DNA from 3 places in the Nonomuraea sp. NPDC048881 genome. Region 2 is predicted to be linked to each of the others. Evidence: riboswitches for the same ligand, from Rfam matches in the RefSeq annotation. Region 2 holds a riboswitch; each other region holds the start of a gene.
The links. Region 2 has a riboswitch for cobalamin ahead of AB0C33_RS46000 (ribonucleoside-diphosphate reductase subunit alpha). Riboswitches for the same ligand answer to the same signal wherever they lie in the genome.

Region 1 (6,434 bases), on a different contig from region 2:
ACTCGCTGTCGTGCGGCCGGTCGGCCAGCCCGAGGTCGTGGTCGAGCCTGGCGGCCTGGATCAGCGTCCAGATCTGCGCCCGGATCGCGGGCAGCTTGGCGGGGTCCATGGCGGCGATCGTGGCGTGCTCGTCCAGGAGCTGCTCCAGCCGGGCGATGTCGCCGTAGGTGTCGGCGCGCGCCATCGGCGGCACCAGGTGGTCCACCAGCACGGCGTGCGCGCGCCGCTTGGCCTGCGTGCCCTCCCCCGGGTCGTTGACGAGGAAGGGGTAGACCAGCGGCAGGTCGCCGATGGCGGCGTCGGTGCCGCACGCGGCCGACATCCCCGCCGACTTGCCGGGCAGCCACTCCAGGTTGCCGTGCTTGCCGACGTGCACCATCGCGTGCGCGCCGAACTCGGCCGACAGCCAGCGGTAGGCGGCCAGGTAGTGGTGGCTGGGCGGCAGGTCGGGGTCGTGGTAGATGGCGATCGGGTTCTCCCCGAAGCCGCGCGGCGGCTGCACCATCACCACCAGGTTCCCGGCCCGCAGCGCGGCCAGCACGATGTCGGTCCCGCTGTCGCCCTCGTGCACGAAGAGCTCTCCGGGCGGCGGGCCCCAGTGGCGTTCCATCTCCTCGCGCAGGGCCGCGGGCAGCGTCCGGTACCACTGCTCGTAGGAGGCGGCGGAGATGCGCACCGGGTTGCCCGCCAGGTGCTCCTCGGTCAGCCAGTCCTGGTCCTGGCCGCCGGCGGCGATCAGCGCGTGCACGAGCGCGTCGCCGTCCTGGTCGGCCACGCCGGGGAAGCCGTCGCCCAGGTCGTAACCCGCCTCGGCGAGCCGGGCCAGCAGCCGGACGGTGCTCGCGGGGGTGTCCAGCCCGACCGCGTTGCCGACGCGGGAGTGCTTGGTCGGGTACGCCGACAACATCACCACCAGCCGCCGCTCTGCGGGAGGGGTGTGCCGCAGCAGGCCGTGGCGCACCGCGATGCCCGCCACCCGGGCGGCCCGCTCGGGGTCGGCGACGTAGACGGTCAGCCCGTCGGGGTCGATCTCCTTGAACGAGAACGGCACCGTGATGATCCGCCCGTCGAACTCCGGGATCGCGACCTGGGAGGCGGCGTCCAGCGGCGACAGCCCGTCGTCGTTCTCCTCCCATGCCTGCCGGGTGGTGGTCAGGCAGAGTCCTTGCAGGATCGGCACGTCCAGCTCCGCCAGCGCGCCGACGTCCCAGGCCTCGTCGTCGCCGCCCGCCCCCGCGGTGGCCGGACGGGAGCCGCCCGCCGCCAGCACCGTGACGACCAGGGCGTCCGCCGCGCGCAGCGTGTCCAGCAGCTCCGGCTCGGCCGCGCGCAGGGACGAGCAGAAGACCGGCAGCGCCTGCCCGCCCGCGTCCTCGACGGCGTCGCACAACGCCTCGACGAACGCGGTGTTGCCGGCCATGTGGTGGGCCCGGTAGTAGAGCACCCCCACCACGGGACCGCCGGTGGTCCTGGCAGGGCGGTCCAGCCGTCCCCAGGTGGGGGCGGGGACGGGCGGCTCGAACCCGTGCCCGGTCAGCAGGACGGTGTCGGACAGGAACGCGTGCAGCTCGGCCAGGTTCGCCGGGCCGCCGTGGGCCAGGTAGGCGTGCGCCTCGGCGCACACCCCGCCGCTGACAGTGGACAGCTCCATCAGCTCGGCGTCGGGAGCCTGCTCCCCGCCCAGCACCACCACCGGGCGCGGCCCGGCCAGCAGCGCGTCGAGCCCTTCCGGCCAGGCCCGCCGCCCGCCCAGCAGGCGCACCACGACGAGGCCGGTCCCCTCCGTCAGGCCGGGGACGTCCTCGGCGGTCAGCCGGGCGGGATTGCCCAGGCGGTAGCCCGCCCCGCAGGCGCGAGCGCTCAGCAGGTCGGTGTCGGAGGTGGAGAGCAGCAGAACGGTACGGCTGTCGCCAGGCACGGCGCATTCCTCCCTCGGGGTCCTCGCCCCGGTCGCGGGTGACACGACGGCAGGAGTCTCCTGGCTCCCGGATCGACGCTCACCCCGGCCTTCCCGCCCGTCGCCGGACAGTGGCCTCGTGGTGGGGTTCGCTCCCCGGTCACAGTGGCGGGACCGCGCCGGATTCACACCGGCTTCCTCCCATTGCCATCGTCTACGCCGAAGCTTACGACAGGAGCGACCCGTCCCAGAAGTGGCGTTACGATCCCTTCGTGCCCGTAGGTGAATCTTCCGGACGTACGCGTCCCGATGCCTGTCCGGGGGCGCTCCAGGTGCACGAGGCCGCCGACGGCCCGCTCGCCCGCGTGCGCCTGCCCGGCGGCGCGGTGTCGGCCGCGCAGCTCCGCGTGCTCGCCGGGTGCGCGGCCGAGCTGGGAACGGGCGTGATCGAGCTGACGTCGCGGGCGAACGTCCAGGTGCGGGGGCTGCGCGCGCCGGAGGTCTTCGCCGGGCGGATCGCGGCGGCCGGGCTGCTGCCGTCGCCCGCGCACGAGCGGGTGCGCAACATCCTGGCCTCGCCGCTGGGCGGGCGCGGTCCCGACGGGCTGCTGGACGTGCCGGCGATGGCGGACGCCCTGGACCGGGCGCTGTGCGCGCGGCCCCGGCTGGCCGCGCTGCCGGGACGGTTCCTGTTCGCCCTGGACGACGGCACGCGGGACGTCGCCGGGCTCGGCGCGGACGTCACCTACGTGGCGACCGGACGGCTGCTGCTCGCCGGCGCCGACACCGGGCTGACCGTCGCCCCGGACGCGGCCGTCCCGCTCATGATCGACGCCGCCGAGGCGTTCCTGGACGAGCTGTCCCCCGACGGCCCGCGCGCCTGGCGCATCCGCGACCTCCCGGACGGCCCCGCCAGAATCGCCACCCGCCTGCGCGCCGGCGAACCAAGCCTGATCGACGCCCCTGACGCCGCGAACGCCGCGAACGCCCCGGACGCCCCGGACGCCCCGGACGCCCCGGATGCCGCGGAAGCCGCACGCCGCCCGTCCGCGGGCAGGATCGCCCAGCGGGACGGCCGGGTGGCGATCGAGGCGCTCGTGCCGCTCGGCCGCCTGACGTCCGACCAGGCCGGAGCCCTCGCGGACCTCGGACGGCCGGTGCGCCTGACACCCTGGCGGACCGTCGTCCTGCCGGACCTCTCCCCCGGCGAGGCGGATCGGACCGAGCGGGCGCTCGCCGCCGCCGGGCTCGCCACCGACCCGGACTCCCCCTGGGCCGGGGTGACCGCCTGCACCGGCCGTCCCGGCTGCGCGAAGGCGCTCGCCGACGTGCGGGCCGATGCCCGGCAATGGGTGCGGGGCCTCGGCAGCGCACCCGCCACGCCCGTCCACTGGGCCGGTTGCGAGCGGCGCTGCGGCCTGCCACGCGGCCCGGTCCGCCAGCTGATCGCAACCATCAACGGATACGAGGAACGCCAGGAGTGAGCGACTACATCCGCGACGGCGCCGAGATCTACCGGCGCTCGTTCGCGACCATCCGCGCCGAGACCGACCTCACGGGCCTGCCGCCCGAGGTCGCCCAGGTGGCGGTGCGCATGATCCACGCGTGCGGCATGACCGACCTCGTCACCGACCTGGCCTGGTCGCCGCAGGTGGTCGCGCGGGCCAGGGAGGCGCTGCGCGGCGGCGCGCCGGTGTTGTGCGACGCCATGATGGTCGCCTCCGGCGTGACGCGGCGCCGGCTGCCCGCGGGCAACGAGGTGCTGTGCACGCTGGGCGATCCGCGCGTGCCCGAGCTGGCCGAACGCCTCGGCACCACCCGCAGCGCCGCGGCCCTGGAGCTGTGGCGCGACCGCCTGGAGGGCGCGGTGGTGGCGATCGGGAACGCGCCGACCGCCCTGTTCCGGCTGCTGGAGCTGGTGGCCGAGGGCGCCGGACGCCCCGCGGCCGTGCTCGGCATCCCGGTCGGCTTCATCGGCGCGGCCGAGTCCAAGCAGGCGCTGGCCGGCGGCGACCTGGAGTACCTGGTGGTGCACGGCCGTCGCGGCGGCAGTGCGATGACGGCCGCCGCGATCAACGCCATCGCGAACGAGACGGAGTGACGACCATGTCAGGACGCCTGTACGGAGTCGGCCTGGGCCCCGGCGACCCCGAGCTGGTCACGGTCAGGACGGCCCGGCTGATCGGCGAGGCCGACGTGATCGCCTACCACGCCGCCCGGCACGGCCGCAGCATCGCCCGTTCGATCGCGCTGCCGTACATGCGCGAAGGCCAGATCGAGGAGCTGCTGCTCTACCCGCTGACCACGGAGACCACCGACCACCCCGGCGGCTACCAGGGAGCGCTCGACGACTTCTACGCCGACTGCGCCGAACGCCTGGCCGCCCACCTGGACGCGGGCCGCACCGTGGTCGTGCTGGCCGAGGGCGACCCGCTGTTCTACGGCTCCTACATGCACATGCACAAGCGGCTCGCCCACCGCTACCCGACCGAGGTGGTGCCCGGCGTGACCTCGGTCAGCGCCGCCGCCGCCGTGCTGGGACGGCCGCTGGTCGAGCGGGACGAGGTGCTGACCGTGCTGCCCGGCACGCTGCCCGCGCAGGTGCTGGCCGAGCGGCTGCGCGACACCGACTCGGCCGCCGTGCTCAAGCTGGGCCGCACGTTCGGGAAGGTGCGCGACGCGCTGGCCGAGGCGGGCCGCCTCGACGACGCCTGGTACGTCGAGCGCGCCACCATGGGCGCCGAGCGGGTCGCCCCGCTCAAGGACGTGGACCCGGACGGAGTCCCGTACTTCTCGCTGGCCCTGCTCGCCAGCCCGGCCGAGCGCACCTTCGTCCCCGAGCGCCCGGCGGACGAGGGGCGGGGCGAGGTGGCCGTGGTCGGCCTGGGCCCGGCCGGGCGGCCGTGGCTGACGCCGGAGGCGCAGGAGGCGCTGGCCGCGGCCACCGACCTCGTCGGCTACGGCCCGTACGTGGACCGGGTGGCGCCGAACCCGCGCCAGCGCCGCCACCGCACCGACAACCGGGTGGAGGCCGAACGCGCCAGGCACGCCCTTGAGCTGGCCCGGGACGGGGCCCGCGTGGCGGTCGTGTCGTCCGGCGACCCGGGCGTGTTCGCCATGGCCAGCGCCGTGCTCGAAGCCGCCGCCGACTTCCCGGACGTGCCGGTGCGGGTCGTGCCGGGACTGACCGCCGCCCAGGCGGTCGCCGCCAGGGCGGGCGCGCCGCTCGGGCACGACTACTGCGTGCTGTCGCTGTCCGACCTGCTCAAGCCGTGGGAGGTGGTGGCCGACCGGCTGTCCGCCGCCGCGCGGGCGGACCTGGTGCTGGCGATCTACAACCCGGCCTCGCGCAGCCGTACGTGGCAGGTCGCCGCCGCCCGGGACCTGCTGCTGGAGCATCGCGCGCCGGACACCCCCGTGGTGATCGGCCGCGACGTCGGCGGCCCGCAGGAGAGCGTCACGGTCACCACGCTCGGCGAGCTGGACCCCGGCCAGGTGGACATGCGCTGCCTGCTGATCATCGGCTCGTCCACGACCCGGGCCACCGAAGGCGGCGTCGTCTACACCCCGCGCCGCTACCCCTGAACCCAGGCTGCCGCCGCCGCCACGCTGTCCGTGGCCCGGACGCCCGCGGGCAGCGGCGGCCGGTCCACCATGATCACCGGCAGGCCGAGCTCACGCGCCGCGCCGAGCTTGGCCGTGGTCATGCCGCCGCCGCTGTCCTTGGTCACCAGCACGTCCAGGCGGTGCTCCCGGATCAGGGCGCGCTCGCCCTCGACGGTGTACGGCCCGCGGTCGAGCAGGATGTGCACGTTCGCCGGCACCGGCCCCTCCGGCGGGTCCACCGACCTGGCCAGCAGCCACACGCCGGGCAGCGGCGCGAACACCGGCAGGCTCCGGCGTCCGGTCGTGAGGAAGACCCGGGTGTCACGGCCTGTCGCGCCCCACCGGGCCGTGGTCAGCAGCCCGGCCGCCTCCTGGAGGGAGCCGACCCGCAGCCACGCGTCGCCCGGCCCCTCCCGCCATCCCGGACGCCGCAGCACCAGCAGCGGCACCCCGGTCGCCGACGAGGCCGCGACCCCCGAGGCGGTCATCCGCTCCGCGAACGGATGCGTGGCGTCGACCAGCACGTCGATGCGCTCCTCCAGCAGCCACGCGGCCAGGCCCGACGGCCCGCCGAACCCGCCTTCTCGCACCTCGCCCACGGGAAGCCGCGGGTTGTTCACCCGCCCCGCCAGCGAGGACACCACGTGCAGCCCGGGATCGGCGGCCAGCTCGGCGGCCAGGGCCCGCGCCTCCGCGGTGCCGCCGAGGATCAGGACCCGTCGCACGCCCGCTCCCTGGCGTCGCTGTAGAGGTGGCTGTCGGGGAACTGCGTCGCCGACAACACCCGGCCCACGACGATCACGGCCGTCCGCCGGATCCCGGCGTCGTGGACCTGCCCGGCGATGTCGGCCAGCGTCCCGCGCAGGATCACCTCGTCGGCCCGGCTCGCCCGCGCGACCACGGCCACCGGGCAGTCCGGGCCGTAGGAGGG
Region 2 (6,434 bases):
CCTGGGTGGGCTTGATGCTCTGCGCCCAGGCGATCTCGACCAGCCCGGCCAGCCCGAGGATGAGCCAGTTCATCGTCAGAACTCCTTCCCCAGGTCGCGGGCGCCGCGCAGCGCGGCGGCGTACAGCTCGTCGTGCTGGGCGCGCAGGTGGAAGAGGCCGGGGTCGACGCGGGAGTTGGCCAGCTCGGCGGCGACGACGGTGGTGTCCTCGACGGCGAAGTGGCCGGCGAAGAAGTCACGCAGGTAGCGCTCCTGGTAGTCGAACCTGGCCTTGGGGGCGCCGGGCGAGTAGGCCCCGCCGCGCGCGGTGGTGACCACGAAACGCCGCCCGGCCAGGGACATCTTGGGGAAGGTCACCTGGTCGAGCCAGGCCTTGAGCGCCGACGGGATCGAGTAGTTGTACATCGGGGTGGCGATCAGCACCACGTCCGCGGCCACCAGCTGCGACAGCAGCGGCTCGACGATCGCCCACGCGGCCGCCTGCTCCGGGGTGCGGGCGGCCTCGTGGTAGCGGGAGATGTCGGTGATCTGGTTGGCCATGACGTAGTCGCACAGCTCGGTCCAGGCCTCCCCGATGTGCGGCACCGGCTCGGCGGCCAGGTCGCGGTGGACGTAGGTGCCCTCGGGGTGGGCGGACCGCCACGCCTCGGCGAAGGCGTCGCCGAGCTCGCGGCTGATCGAACGGCGTCGGGCGCTGGCGTCCAGGTGCAGCAGAACGGTCATGGGAGGGGCTCCTCGAAATAAGTGGACATGACGTCCGTTTTGCGGTCGAGGTGACCGTAGCAACTAAGCGGGCACGTTGTCCACTTATGTCGGGGTGGGTTAGAGTCGCCGCCATGGAGTCCCGTACCGAGTTGCTGACCGGGCGTCCCGTGGCGGAGGCGGGCCGCCCGCGTGAGCGCGCCGACGCCGCCCGCAACCGCGCCAAGGTGCTCGCCGCCGCGGCCGAGCTGTTCGCCACCCGCGACCCGCGCGGCGTGACCATGGACGACATCGCCAAGGCCGCCGGCGTCGGGCGGGGCACGCTCTACCGCCGCTATCCCGACACCGTCTCGATCGCGCAGGCCCTGCTGGACGAGCACGAGCGCGAGCTGCAGGAACGCCTGCTGCGCGGCGACCCGCCGCTCGGCCCCGGCGCGCCCCCCGCCGACCGGCTCGCCGCCTTCTACGCCGCGATGGTCGACCTGCTGGACGAGCACATCTCGCTCGTCCTGGGCGCCGAGCAGGGCGCGTTGCGCTACGCCACCGGCGCCTACGGGTTCTGGCGGGCGCACGTGCGGGTGCTGCTGGCCGAGGCGGGCGTCCCGGAGACCGAGGCGCTGGCCGACATCCTCCTCGCCCCGCTGGGTCCCGACGTCTACGCCGAGCAGCGCAGGCGCGGGCTCACCCCCGAGCAGATCACCGCCGCCCTGGCCCGGCTGGCGCACGGCATCGTCGCCCGGGACGCCGGGCGCTGACCGCGCCGGCGGCGGCTCACCCCCAGGCCGCCGCCTTGTCGTACGGGTCGACGTTCCCGAAGGCCATCCCGACGATCTCCTCGACGTCGTCGTCGCCGTAGGTCCCGGGCAGGGCGAGCCCGATCTCGACGTCCAGGAGCTCGTAACGCTGGTGATGCCAGCAGGCGGACAGCACGGTCGCGTAGAGCTCCGCCGGCGTGGCCGCGGGGTGACACCCCGAATCATGAAGCAGAACCCGGTGCCGCGCGAGGGGCCGGCCCGTCCTCGCCTGGCCGCTCCGGTCGCGGGTTACGCGGTGAGGGCGTCGCGGAGGAAGCTCAGGATGTCCGCCCGCGCGTCCTCGGCCTGGGGGGCCAGCACCGGCATGCTGAGGAAGGCGTGCCCGGCCTCGGGGTACTCGGCCAGGCGGGCGGGGGTGCCGGCGGCCTGCAGCGCCTCGGCGTAGCGGCGGCCGTGGTCGGCGATCGGGTCGTGGGTCGGCACCGCCACGAGCGCCGGGGCCAGTCCGCCCAGGTCGCCGGCGTGCAGCGGGGAGAGTGCGCGGGCGTCCGTCCCCTCGGGCACGGCGAGCCGGTGGAACAGCCGCAGCACCGGCACGCTGAGCGTCGGGGTGTCGGCGTACTGGGTCGTCGACGGGTGGTCGAACATCGTCCCGGCCACCTCCACGGCGGGGTTGACCAGCACCTGGGCCTTCAGGGGCAGACCGGCGTCGCGGGCCCTGATCGCCGCCAGGGCGCAGATCAGGCCGCCGCAGCTCTCGCCGAACAGGACGGCCCGCGCCGGGTCGACGCCCCACTGCGCGGCGTGCTCCAGCACGTGTCGGAGCACGTCCCAGCCGTCGTCGGCGGCGGCGGCCAGCGGCGTGTGCCAGTCGAGCAGGCGGTGGTCCACCGAGACGACGACGGCGGGCAGGTGGGCGGCGAGGTGGCTGTTGACCCAGTCGCTCTGCGGCGCCGTGCCGACGAAGCCGCCTCCGTGCACGTGCAGCACGAGCGGCAGGACGTCCCCCGGCTCGGCCGCTCGGGGCCGGTGGACCCGGACGCGGATGTCGCGGCCGGGCAGCGCCACCGTCCGCCAGTCGACGGCGGCGCCGGGATCCGGCCGGCCGGTGATCGCCTGTGCCTCGACGGAGGCGCGCAGCCGGTTCTCCGCCTCGACGTAGGCGGCCAGTTCGGCGGGGGTGACGGTGTCCCAGTCCGGCGTGACCGGACGGCGGCCGGTGGAGGTCTCGCTCATGGTGGTCTCCTCAGGTTTTCGCTACTTGAAGTATCGATACCTAAGGTAGCGAAAACTAGGCAGGGCCGGTCTATGACGTCGATCACATGTCGGTCCGCCCGTGAGGCCCGCGAGGAGCGGCTCCGCGGCGGGTGGCCGGATCGGAGCGGGGGTTCTTCGCAACACGAGATGTTGGGTGTGACTTTTTGATCCGCCCTATATATGGTGTCTCCCGCAGCCGGTTCGGTCGCCCCGCCAGGGCGGCCGAGGCAAGAGGGAACCCGGTGGGAATCCGGGACTGCCCCGCAGCGGTGAGTGGGAACGACCGCCGTCAGACGCACTGGGCCGAAGGCCCGGGAAGCGACGGCCAGTAGGCAGCGACAGCATGCCCATGAGTCCGAAGACCTGCCGGCGCGCCGCGCGCGATCATGCGCGCGCGGCTGGTCCGAGGCCGCGCGGGACGGTGGACGGCACCGGCGAGAGGGCTGTGGCGCCTCGCCGTCCGCCTCCTGCGCGCGTTCTCGGCCACTGACCGAGTTCACGAGGGGAGAGCGCAGTGACGGTCACAGGGGACCCGATGACGGACCTGGCCGGGACGGCGCGGGCGGACGCCGACAGGTCCGCGCCGCGGCGCGTCCAGATGCAGGTGCGCAAGCGCAACGGCACCGCGGAGCCGGTCGACGTCAACAAGATCGTACGTGCGGTGGAGCACTGGGCGACCGATCTGACGGACATCGACCCGATGCGGGTGGCCACCAAGACGATCAGCGGCCTCTACGACGGGGCCACCACCGCCGAGCTGGACCGGCTGTCCATCCAGACGGCCGCCGAGATGATCGGCGAGGAGCCGCAGTACTCGCGCCTGGCCGCGCGGCTGCTGTCGGGCTACATCGACAAGGAGGTCCGCGGGCAGGGCGTGGCCTCCTTCAGCCAGGCGATCCGGCTGGGCCACGCCGAGGGGCTCATCGGCGACGAGACCGCCGAGTTCGTCAACGCCAACGCCCGCAAGCTCGACGACGCCATCGACGTCACCGCCGACCTGCGGTTCGAGTACTTCGGGCTGCGCACGGTCTATGACCGTTACCTGCTGCGCCACCCGTCCACCCGGCTGGTGGTGGAGACGCCGCAGTACTGGCTGCTGCGCGTGGCCTGCGGGCTGGCCGAGACGCCCGCCGAGGCGGTCGGCTTCTACCGGCTCATGTCGTCGCTGGCCTATCTGCCCAGCTCGCCGACGCTGTTCAACTCCGGCACCCGGCACACCCAGATGTCCTCCTGCTATCTGGTCGACTCGCCCCGTGACGAGATCGGCTCCATCTACGACCGTTACGCCCAGGTGGCGCAGCTGTCGAAGTTCGCCGGCGGGATCGGCATCTCCTGGTCGCGGGTGCGCTCCCGGGGCGCGCTGATCCGCGGCACGAACGGGCACTCCAACGGCATCGTCCCGTGGCTGCGCACGCTCGACGCGTCCGTGGCCGCCGTCAACCAGGGCGGCCGGCGCAAGGGCGCGGCCTGCGTCTACCTGGAGCCCTGGCACCCGGACGTCGAGGAGTTCCTGGAACTGCGCGACAACACCGGCGAGGACGCCCGCCGCACCCACAACCTCAACCTGGCCAACTGGATCCCCGACGAGTTCATGCGCCGGGTCGAGGCCGACGGCACCTGGTCGCTGTTCGACCCCGACGAGGTCCCCGAGCTGCCCGACCTGTGGGGCGAGGCGTTCGAGGAGGCCTACCGCGCCGCCGAGCGCGACGGCCGGTACGTCCGGCAGGTCAAGGCCCGCGACCTGTACGCCAAGATGATGCGCACCCTGGCCCAGACCGGCAACGGCTGGATGACCTTCAAGGACGCCGCCAACCGCCTGTGCAACCAGGCGGCCGAGCCCGGCAACGTCGTGCACCTGTCCAACCTGTGCACCGAGATCGTCGAGGTGTCCAGCGACGCCGAGACCGCGGTCTGCAACCTGGGCTCGGTCAACCTCGCCGCCCACCTGGCGGGCACGGGCCCCGGCGGCGACATCGACTGCGGCATCGACTGGGAGCGGCTGCGCGCCACCGTCCGCACCGCGGTCACCTTCCTCGACCGGGTGATCGACATCAACTACTACCCGAGCGAGCAGGCCGCGGCCAGCAACCCGCGCTGGCGCCCGGTCGGCCTCGGCGTGATGGGCCTGCAGGACGTCTTCTTCGCCCTGCGCCTGCCGTTCGACTCGGCCGAGGCCAAGGAGCTGTCCACCCGGATCGCCGAGGAGATCTACCTGTCGGCGCTGGAGACCTCCGCCGGCCTGGCCGAGCGCTTCGGCGCCCACCCCGCCTACGACCAGACGTGGGCGGCCCGCGGCCGGCTCCAGCACGACCTGTGGGGTCAGAGCGGCACCCAGGCCGGGCGCTGGGACGCGGTGCGCGAGCGCATCGCCGCCCACGGCCTGCGCAACTCGCTGCTGATCGCGATCGCGCCGACCGCCACCATCGCCTCGATCGTCGGCTGCTACGAGTGCATCGAGCCGCAGGTGTCCAACCTGTTCAAGCGCGAGACGCTGAGCGGGGAGTTCCTGCAGATCAACAACGCGCTGGTGGCCGAGCTGAAGTCGCGCGGCCTGTGGAACGACCGCGTCCGGGCGGCCATCAAGCAGGCCGAGGGCTCGGTGCAGGGCATCGCCGAGCTGCCGGAGGACGTGCGCCGGCTGTTCCGCACCGCCTGGGAGCTGCCGCAGCGGGCGCTGATCGACATGGCCGCCGCGCGCTCGCCGTTCATCGACCAGAGCCAGTCGCTCAACCTGTTCATGAGCGCGCCGACGATCGACAAGCTCTCCTCGATGTACCTGTACGCCTGGAAGTCCGGCCTGAAGACCACCTACTACCTGCGCTCGCGCCCGGCCACCCGCATCCAGCAGGCCACCGTGCCCCTCGCGCCCCCCGCGCCCCTCGCGAACAAGTCCGAGGAGGCCCTGGTGTGCTCCCTGGAGAACCCCGAGTCGTGCGAAGCCTGCCAGTGACCCCCGAGGAGAATCCGATGTTGCTCGACCCGGGCATGAGCCTGACCCTGCGGCCCATGCGCTACCCCCTGTTCTTCGACCGCTACCGCGACGCGATCAAGAACACCTGGACGGTCGAGGAGGTGGACCTGCACTCCGACCTGAACGACCTGCCCAAGCTGTCGGCGGCCGAGCGCCACCTGGTCAGCCGTCTGGTCGCCTTCTTCGCCACCGGCGACACGATCGTGGCCAACAACCTGGTGCTCAACCTCTACCAGCACGTCAACGCCCCCGAGGCGCGCCTGTACCTGAGCAGGCAGCTGTTCGAGGAGGCGGTGCACGTCCAGTTCTACCTGAACCTGCTGGACACCTACGTGCCGGACGAGGAGGAGCGGTTCGCGGCGTTCGCGGCGGTGGAGAACATCCCCTCCATCCGGCGCAAGGCCGAGTTCTGCTTCCGCTGGATCGACTCCATCGGCAGCCTCCAGCGGCTGGAGACCCGCGAGGACCGGCGGGCGTTCCTGCTCAACCTGATCTGCTTCGCCGCCTGCATCGAGGGCCTGTTCTTCTACGGCGCGTTCGCCTACGTCTACTTCCTGCGCTCGCGCGGCCTGCTGAACGGGCTGGCCTCGGGCACCAACTGGGTCTTCCGCGACGAGTCCATGCACATGGCCTTCGCCTTCGACGTGGTGGACGTCGTCCGGCAGGAGGAGCCGGACCTCTTCGACGAGGAGATGGCGAGCCAGGTCAGGGAGATGCTGGCCGAGGCGGTCGACTGCGAGGCGCAGTTC
Region 3 (6,434 bases), on a different contig from region 2:
CGCCGTGCTGACCGTTCTGTCCCTGGTGGGCGCCATGCTCCTGGCCGTCGTCCTGCCCCGGCAGGAGGCGCCGTCCACGCGACTGCGTGACGAGATACGCGTGGTGACGCGCCGGCCGGTCATGCTCGCCATCGCCACCACCGCGGTGGGCTTCTCCGGGGTCGCCACGGTGTTCACCTACATCGCCCCGCTGCTGATCCGCGTCTCCGGCTTCTCCCCCGCGGCGGTCTCCGGTCTGCTGCTCGCCTACGGCGCGGGCAGTTTCATCGGCAATCTCACTGCCGGACGGCTGACCGACAAGTCGATGAGCGCCACCGTACGGGGGGTCTTCGGCGGGCTGGCGGGGACGCTCCTGCTGGTCCCGTTCGCCGTGGTGTGGCAGCCTGCCGCGGTGGCCGCGGTCCTGGTGCTCGGCCTGCTCGCCACCGCGACCATCGCCCCGCTCCAGGGACTGATCCTGCACCACGCGGGCGCCGCCCCGAACCTGGCGGTCTCCGCCAACGTCGGCGCCTTCAACCTCGGGGCCGCGGCCGGCTCGGTCATCGGCGGCGCGATCGTCGCCGCCGGCGCCCTGCGGTGGACCGGCCTGGCGGGCGCAGCACTGAGCCTGATCGGACTGGCCCTCACCTACCTCGTCCTGCCCCGGCCACGGACGTCGCCGAAGACCGCCGAACACCAAGCCCCGATCGCCGTCTGACTCCCCGCCCACCCGCCGCGCCGCGCCGACCGCCGTCCAGAGGACCAGGTGACGAGTGAAGCAGCGCGGCATGGCCCTCATCGGTCAGGACGTCGTACGCCGGGAGATCCTCCGCGAGCGCGACACGGCGGACGGCGTGAACATCAGGCTGCTCGACGTGATGTGCCGCCACGCACGGAACGCCGGCTACCACGTCATCCTGGATCCCCAGAGGAGACGCTCGCCAGGCACCGGACGCGGCCTCAGCGCACCCGGTTCAGCTTCGACGACATGCGGCGCTGGTACCTCGAACAGGACGTCCTGCCCGGCGCGACGGAGACGATCATCGACGAGAGCAGCACCCTGGCCCGGACCGTCGGGCTGATTCTCCAGAACGCCGGCCTCGTGACAGGCGAGGCGACACGCCTGTGAGGAGTTGGACCTGCCGTCGGCTGCTGTCAGCCGTCCGGGCCCGCAGGACAAGGCGGCTCCCCCGGCTCAAGGGCGTTCGGTGAGCAGTTCGGCCAGGCGGTCCGCGAAGGCGGTGAGCCAGTCCAGGCGTGCTCCGCTCCGGGCGATGCGGAAGCCGTGGCGCCGCCCCGAGAACGCGGCCTGGACGGCATGGAACTGGGCCCACCGCCGGGCACGCTCCCGATCGACCTCCGCGGCCTCGGCGAAGACGTCCAGCACGCGATGGACGGCCTTGCGCAGGTCGCCGGCTTCCAGGAGCGTCAGCGCGCGCGACTTGAGCAGCGTGCCGCCGTCATACGCGGGGTCACCCGCGTACCCCTTGGGGTCGACGGCCAGCCAGGGCTCGCGATCGGCCCGCAGGATGTTGCCGGCGTGCAGATCGCCGTGGACGAGGAGATCCGGCTGCACGCGGCCCAGCTCGCGGACGGTCGCCACGGCGGCCTCCACCACCTGAGGCCCCGGTGCGCGCGTCACCTCCGCGGCGTCCTTACGCAGCTGCTCCTCCCAGGCGTCGGCCTGCTCCCGCAACCGGGGCAGACCGGGCGGCGCGGGGACGGCCAGCCGGCGACTGATCCGTCCGGCGACCGTGACGACCTCATCACCGTCCTCAAGCTCCGCCAGCCTCGACGGCCGGGCCCGTTCGAGCAGCATGGCGAAACGCTCGTCGTCGCGCTCGTACAGCCGGACGGCGCCGCGCCCGCCCCACGCGGCGAAGGCGTCCGGTTCGTGGACGTTGCCGGGATGCGGGAAAGACACCTTCAGCACAGCGGCCTCCCCGGCCCGCCGCACCGGGACGATGATCCCGACCCCTCCATGCAGGACGGCGCCGTCCGGCACACAGCTCCATGACGCCAGCAACTCCTCCGCGATCCCGGGCAGCTCGGCGAGCCACTTCGCGGCGCCCTCCCCTTCACGCTCGACGGTGCTCCGCGCGAACGCCTCCGGTACCTCGATCATTCGCGGCACGCTAGCACCAGCGGAAGCGTCTCCCCCACCGCAGTGGAGCCATGCGCGGCGACATGTGCGCCTTCCGGCAAGCGCACCACCTCATGGAACGGGCGGGGTGCAGAATCTGAGCCTCGCCCTCGACGCGGTGGCCGTCGCACCCGGCAACTCGGCCGAACGACCGCCGTATCAGATCCCGGGCGAGGCGAACCGGACATCCGTTCAGCCAGCCGCCGAGGGCGGCGGGTGGCTTTGTGCGGGTGGGGAGTTTGGCAGTCTTGCTGCCATGTATCCCGCTTCTGCACTTGGCGAGTTCCTGCGGTCCCGACGGGCCCGACTGCGTCCCGAGGACGTGGGCCTGAGCTCAGGAGTCAGGCATCGGCGCGTGACGGGGCTGCGCAGGGAGGAGCTGGCGCCGCTGGCCGGAGTCAGCGTCGGCTGCTACACCCGCCTGGAGCAGGGGCAGAGCCCCAACGTCTCGGACGACGTCCTGGACGCTGTCGCCCGCGTCCTGCGGCTGGACGACGACGAGCTGCCCCACCTGCACCGGCTGGCCAGGGCCGCCCGGGCCGGGGCGAGGGCCAAGCCCGAGCAGCCGCGTCCCGGCATCAGGCTGATGCGGACGCCTTCACCGACCGGCCCGCGATCGCGGTCGGCCGGCGGGGCGACATCCGTTTCCCCACCGACGAAGGGCTGAACGCGCTGGTCGACGAGCTGCCGGCGCTCAGCCTGGAGTTCCGTGCGATGTGGACCGAGCACCCGGTGAGCAACCGCGCCTCCATCTCGCGCGACTACCGGCATCCGGAGGTGGGCGTCATGACCCTCACGCCGAGCAGCCCCTATCGCGGGGTCGTGTCAGCGGCGGTCAGGTCGTGAGCGTCCGTCGTCATGCGGCCAGAGTGCGGCCGGCCGCGAAGATCAACCAGAGCCCTGCTGAGGGTACATCTGTCAGGTGCAGGACGGGCGGACGCGGGGGGCGATCCGTCGCGTCCGGCAATTCGCTAAGGACGTTGCAGAATCACCGAGTCGGAGAGCTGGGTGAGCAACTCCAGTTGATCGAAATAGAGGCGCAAGCTCGTGATGAGTCCGTCTTCCACTGTGCAGACATAACAGCATCGCAAACGAACAGGGCGGCCCGTCGCGTGCAGCACCTGACCGTCGGGCATGGTGTATGGGCCTCGGTGAGTTCCGACCATGAGAAGCTCGTCGACGGTTGTCGCCTCACCCTCGGAGGACTCCGTGATCACGGCCCGGACGTCGGGGAACGCCGTCCAGAACTCCTCCAGATAGGAGGCCAGCTCGCTGTGTCCCTGAGATACGCCTTCGGGGCTGATGGACACTCCGGCCGGGCTGAAAGTGCCGAGCAGTGCCGTCATGTCGTGGGCGTTGAACGCGTCCGTATAGCGGTCGCGCACCTCGCGGGCAACATTCATGGCACCGGGTCCTCCTACTATTCGCTCGATGCCCAGCGTGGCTGTCGATATGCGGTCGAATGACCAACGCAAGCTAGATCCGCATACTCGGCGAGGTAGAATTCTGGGCCTTTCGCAAAGGCGCGCGGCGGGGCGGCAGGAGACCGAGGGGCACCGGTCGCCTGTTGACGCGAACGTGAGGAAAGGATACGTTCCGGTAGATTTCACGGTTGTCCAAGGGAAATCCGGTGAGATGCCGGTGCGGACGCGCCACTGTATCCGGGACGTAGATCCCGGGAGCCAGGTCGCTTGGCAGCCGTGACCTCGTGATATGGGACGCGTGACCCCTGAGGAGGCTTGACATGACCGGGTTGTCCACCCCGTCGACGATTCCCTTTCCGCGCCTGCGCCCTTGGCTGCTGCTGGCCGTGCCCGTGCTGCTGCTGGTCGCCTACCTGGTTCTGATGGACAACGGCGCCATCTCCCAGACCGGCACCTTCCTGCACGAGCTGATGCACGACGGGCGTCACCTGCTCGGCGTGCCCTGCCACTGAGGGCCCGTCATGGTACGCACCTTCCTGGCCAGAGGTCTGCTCGTCGGACTCCTGGCCGGACTGATCGCGGGCGCCTTCGCCTTCGCCTTCGGTGAACCTCGCGTGGACCACGCGATCGCCCTGGAGGAGGCCGCCGCCCAGGCCGAGGCGCCCGATCCGGACGCCGGGACGGCCGGGCACGGCCACGCAGAAGCGGCCGAGCACAGTCACGGCGAGGACGCCGTGGTCGGCAGGCCCGTGCAGAAGGCGGGGCTGTTCCTGGCCACCGGGCTCTACGGGCTGGCCGTGGGCGGGGTGTTCGCCCTGGTGTTCGCCGGGCTGCGCGGGCGGGTCGGCCCGCGTTCCGACGGGCGGCTGGCGGTCGCCGCGGCCGGTACGGCGTTCGCCGCGATCATCCTCGTGCCCTTCGTGAAATATCCAGCCAACCCGCCTGCGGTGGGCGATCCGGACACCATCAACAGCCGCACGCTGCTCTACGTGGTGATGATCCTCGTCGGGCTGGCGGCGACGGCGATCGCGGTGGCGACGGCCCGCCGCGTCGACGGCGGCCCGTGGGCTCGCTGGACGGCGGCGGCGGTCGCGTTCCTGGTGCCCGTCGTCGCCGCGTGGTGGTTGCTGCCGGCGGTCGATGAGGTGCCCGAGGGGTTCCCCGCCACGCTGCTGTGGGAGTTCCGGCTCGCCTCGCTCGGCACGCAGCTCGTCTTCTGGGCGGCGTTCGGCGTGTTGTTCGGCTGGGCGAGCGACCGGGCGGAGCGGCGTACGGCGGCTCACCCGCTGGTCGCGGCGCCGAGCTGAGCAAGGTGCTGTTCGTCCGGCATGCCACGACACCGGGGATGCGGGCCGGGTGCTTTCCCGCCGACGAGGACGCCGACGCGGCGAGCCTGACCAGGGCCGCGGCGGCGGGGCCCGTCGAGGCGGCGGCGGCATGGGCCGCTCCCTGCAGGGCCGCGCGGCAGACGGCCGCCGCCATGGGGCTGGCGGCCCGCGAGGTTCCCGCCCTGGCGGAGGCGGACTGCGGCCGGTGGCGGGGCCTGCCGTACGGACGGGTCGCGCTGGCGGAGCCGGACGCGCTGGCGAGCTGGCTGGCCGACCCGCACGCCGCCCCGCACGGCGGTGAGTCACTGAGCGCGCTCGCCGCCAGGGTGGCGGGCTGGCTCGACTCGGTACGGGACGAGCCGCGGGCCGTCGTGGTCTGCGACGCGGGCGTCATCAGAGCGGCGCTCGGCCATGCCCTGGGGCTGGATCCGCTGCGCGCGGCCCGTTTCGACCTGGCTCCTCTGTCCACCACCGAGCTGACCGTCGCGCGGGACGGCTGGCGGGTGGTCCACGTCAACCGGAAGGCTGAGTCTTGATCGTCACCTATCCGTTCAGCGCCGTCGTCGGGCTCGGCGACCTGAAGCTGGCGCTGGTGCTGAACGCGGTGTCGCCCCGGGTGGGCGGGGTGCTCGTCCGCGGGGAGAAGGGAACGGCGAAGTCCACGATCGTGCGGGCGCTGGCGGCCCAGTTGCCCACGGTGTGCGTGGTGCCCGGCTGCCGGTTCGCCTGCGACCCCGCCGTACCCGACCCTGAGTGCCCGGACGGGCCGCACGAGCCCGGCGCCGAGCGGGTGGAACGGCCGGCCGCTCTGGTGGAGCTGCCGGTCGGCGCGTCGGAGGACCGGCTGGCCGGCTCGCTCGACGTCGAGCGGGCGCTGACGGAGGGGGTGAAGGCGTTCGAGCCGGGGCTGCTGGCGGCCGCCCACCGCGGCGTCCTGTACGTGGACGAGGTGAACCTCCTGCACGACCACCTCGTGGACCTGCTGCTCGACGCGGCCGCGCTGGGCACGTGCTACGTCGAGCGGGAGTCGGTGTCGGTCCGCCATGCCGCCCGCTTCCTGCTGGTGGGCACCATGAACCCGGAGGAGGGCGAGCTGCGTCCGCAGCTTCTGGACCGGTTCGGGCTGACGGTCGAGGTCAGGGCGTCCCGCGACCCGGAGGAGCGCGCCGAGGTGGTGCGGCGGCGGCTGGCCTTCGAGGCGGACGCGGCGGCGTTCGCGCGTCGATGGACGGCAGCGGAATCGGCGTTGTCGGCCCGCATCGCCGCCGCGCGGTCCCGGGTTCCCGGCGTGCGGTTGCCGGACGCCCGGCTGCGGCAGATCGCGACGGTGTGCGCCGCCTTCGAGGTGGACGGCCTGCGTGCCGACCTGGTGACGGCGAACGCGGCCATCGCCCACGCCGCCTGGCAGGGCCGCGACACGGTGACGACCGAGGACGTGCGGGCCGCGGCCCGGCTGTCGCTGCCGCATCGCCGGCGGCGCGATCCGTTCGACGCTCCGGGCCTGGACGAGGCGCTGCTCGACGAGCTGCTGGAACGCACCTCAGGCGACGACGCCCCGGA

Region 1: it holds a riboswitch for cobalamin, as region 2 does, so the genes downstream of both, cobN (cobaltochelatase subunit CobN) here and AB0C33_RS46000 (ribonucleoside-diphosphate reductase subunit alpha) in region 2, are expected to answer to the same signal.
Region 3: it holds a riboswitch for cobalamin, as region 2 does, so the genes downstream of both, AB0C33_RS35405 (CbtB domain-containing protein) here and AB0C33_RS46000 (ribonucleoside-diphosphate reductase subunit alpha) in region 2, are expected to answer to the same signal.

Annotation. Positions count from the first base shown of each region.
Region 1 is NZ_JBEZGC010000012.1:146,445-152,878, reverse strand. Features, by position in the region: gene cobN (cobaltochelatase subunit CobN) at 1-1,918, opposite strand, end outside; cobalamin riboswitch at 1,949-2,159, opposite strand; gene cobG (precorrin-3B synthase) at 2,170-3,381, shown strand; gene AB0C33_RS35365 (precorrin-8X methylmutase) at 3,378-3,998, shown strand; gene AB0C33_RS35360 (precorrin-2 C(20)-methyltransferase) at 4,004-5,482, shown strand; gene AB0C33_RS35355 (cobalt-precorrin-6A reductase) at 5,473-6,228, opposite strand; gene cobM (precorrin-4 C(11)-methyltransferase) at 6,213-6,434, opposite strand, start outside.
Region 2 is NZ_JBEZGC010000025.1:68,869-75,302, forward strand. Features, by position in the region: gene AB0C33_RS45975 (multidrug efflux SMR transporter) at 1-73, opposite strand, end outside; gene AB0C33_RS45980 (NAD(P)H-dependent oxidoreductase) at 76-723, opposite strand; gene AB0C33_RS45985 (helix-turn-helix domain-containing protein) at 837-1,457, shown strand; gene AB0C33_RS45990 (hypothetical protein) at 1,474-1,632, opposite strand; gene AB0C33_RS45995 (alpha/beta hydrolase) at 1,746-2,693, opposite strand; cobalamin riboswitch at 2,895-3,100, shown strand; gene AB0C33_RS46000 (ribonucleoside-diphosphate reductase subunit alpha) at 3,229-5,664, shown strand; gene AB0C33_RS46005 (ribonucleotide-diphosphate reductase subunit beta) at 5,682-6,434, shown strand, end outside.
Region 3 is NZ_JBEZGC010000012.1:157,592-164,025, reverse strand. Features, by position in the region: gene AB0C33_RS35435 (MFS transporter) at 1-697, shown strand, start outside; gene AB0C33_RS35430 (hypothetical protein) at 968-1,108, shown strand; gene AB0C33_RS35425 (aminoglycoside phosphotransferase family protein) at 1,175-2,104, opposite strand; gene AB0C33_RS35420 (helix-turn-helix transcriptional regulator) at 2,379-2,789, shown strand; gene AB0C33_RS35415 (hypothetical protein) at 2,738-2,968, shown strand; gene AB0C33_RS35410 (nuclear transport factor 2 family protein) at 3,094-3,525, opposite strand; cobalamin riboswitch at 3,703-3,832, shown strand; gene AB0C33_RS35405 (CbtB domain-containing protein) at 3,867-4,058, shown strand; gene AB0C33_RS35400 (CbtA family protein) at 4,068-4,853, shown strand; gene AB0C33_RS35395 (histidine phosphatase family protein) at 4,859-5,410, shown strand; gene AB0C33_RS35390 (VWA domain-containing protein) at 5,407-6,434, shown strand, end outside.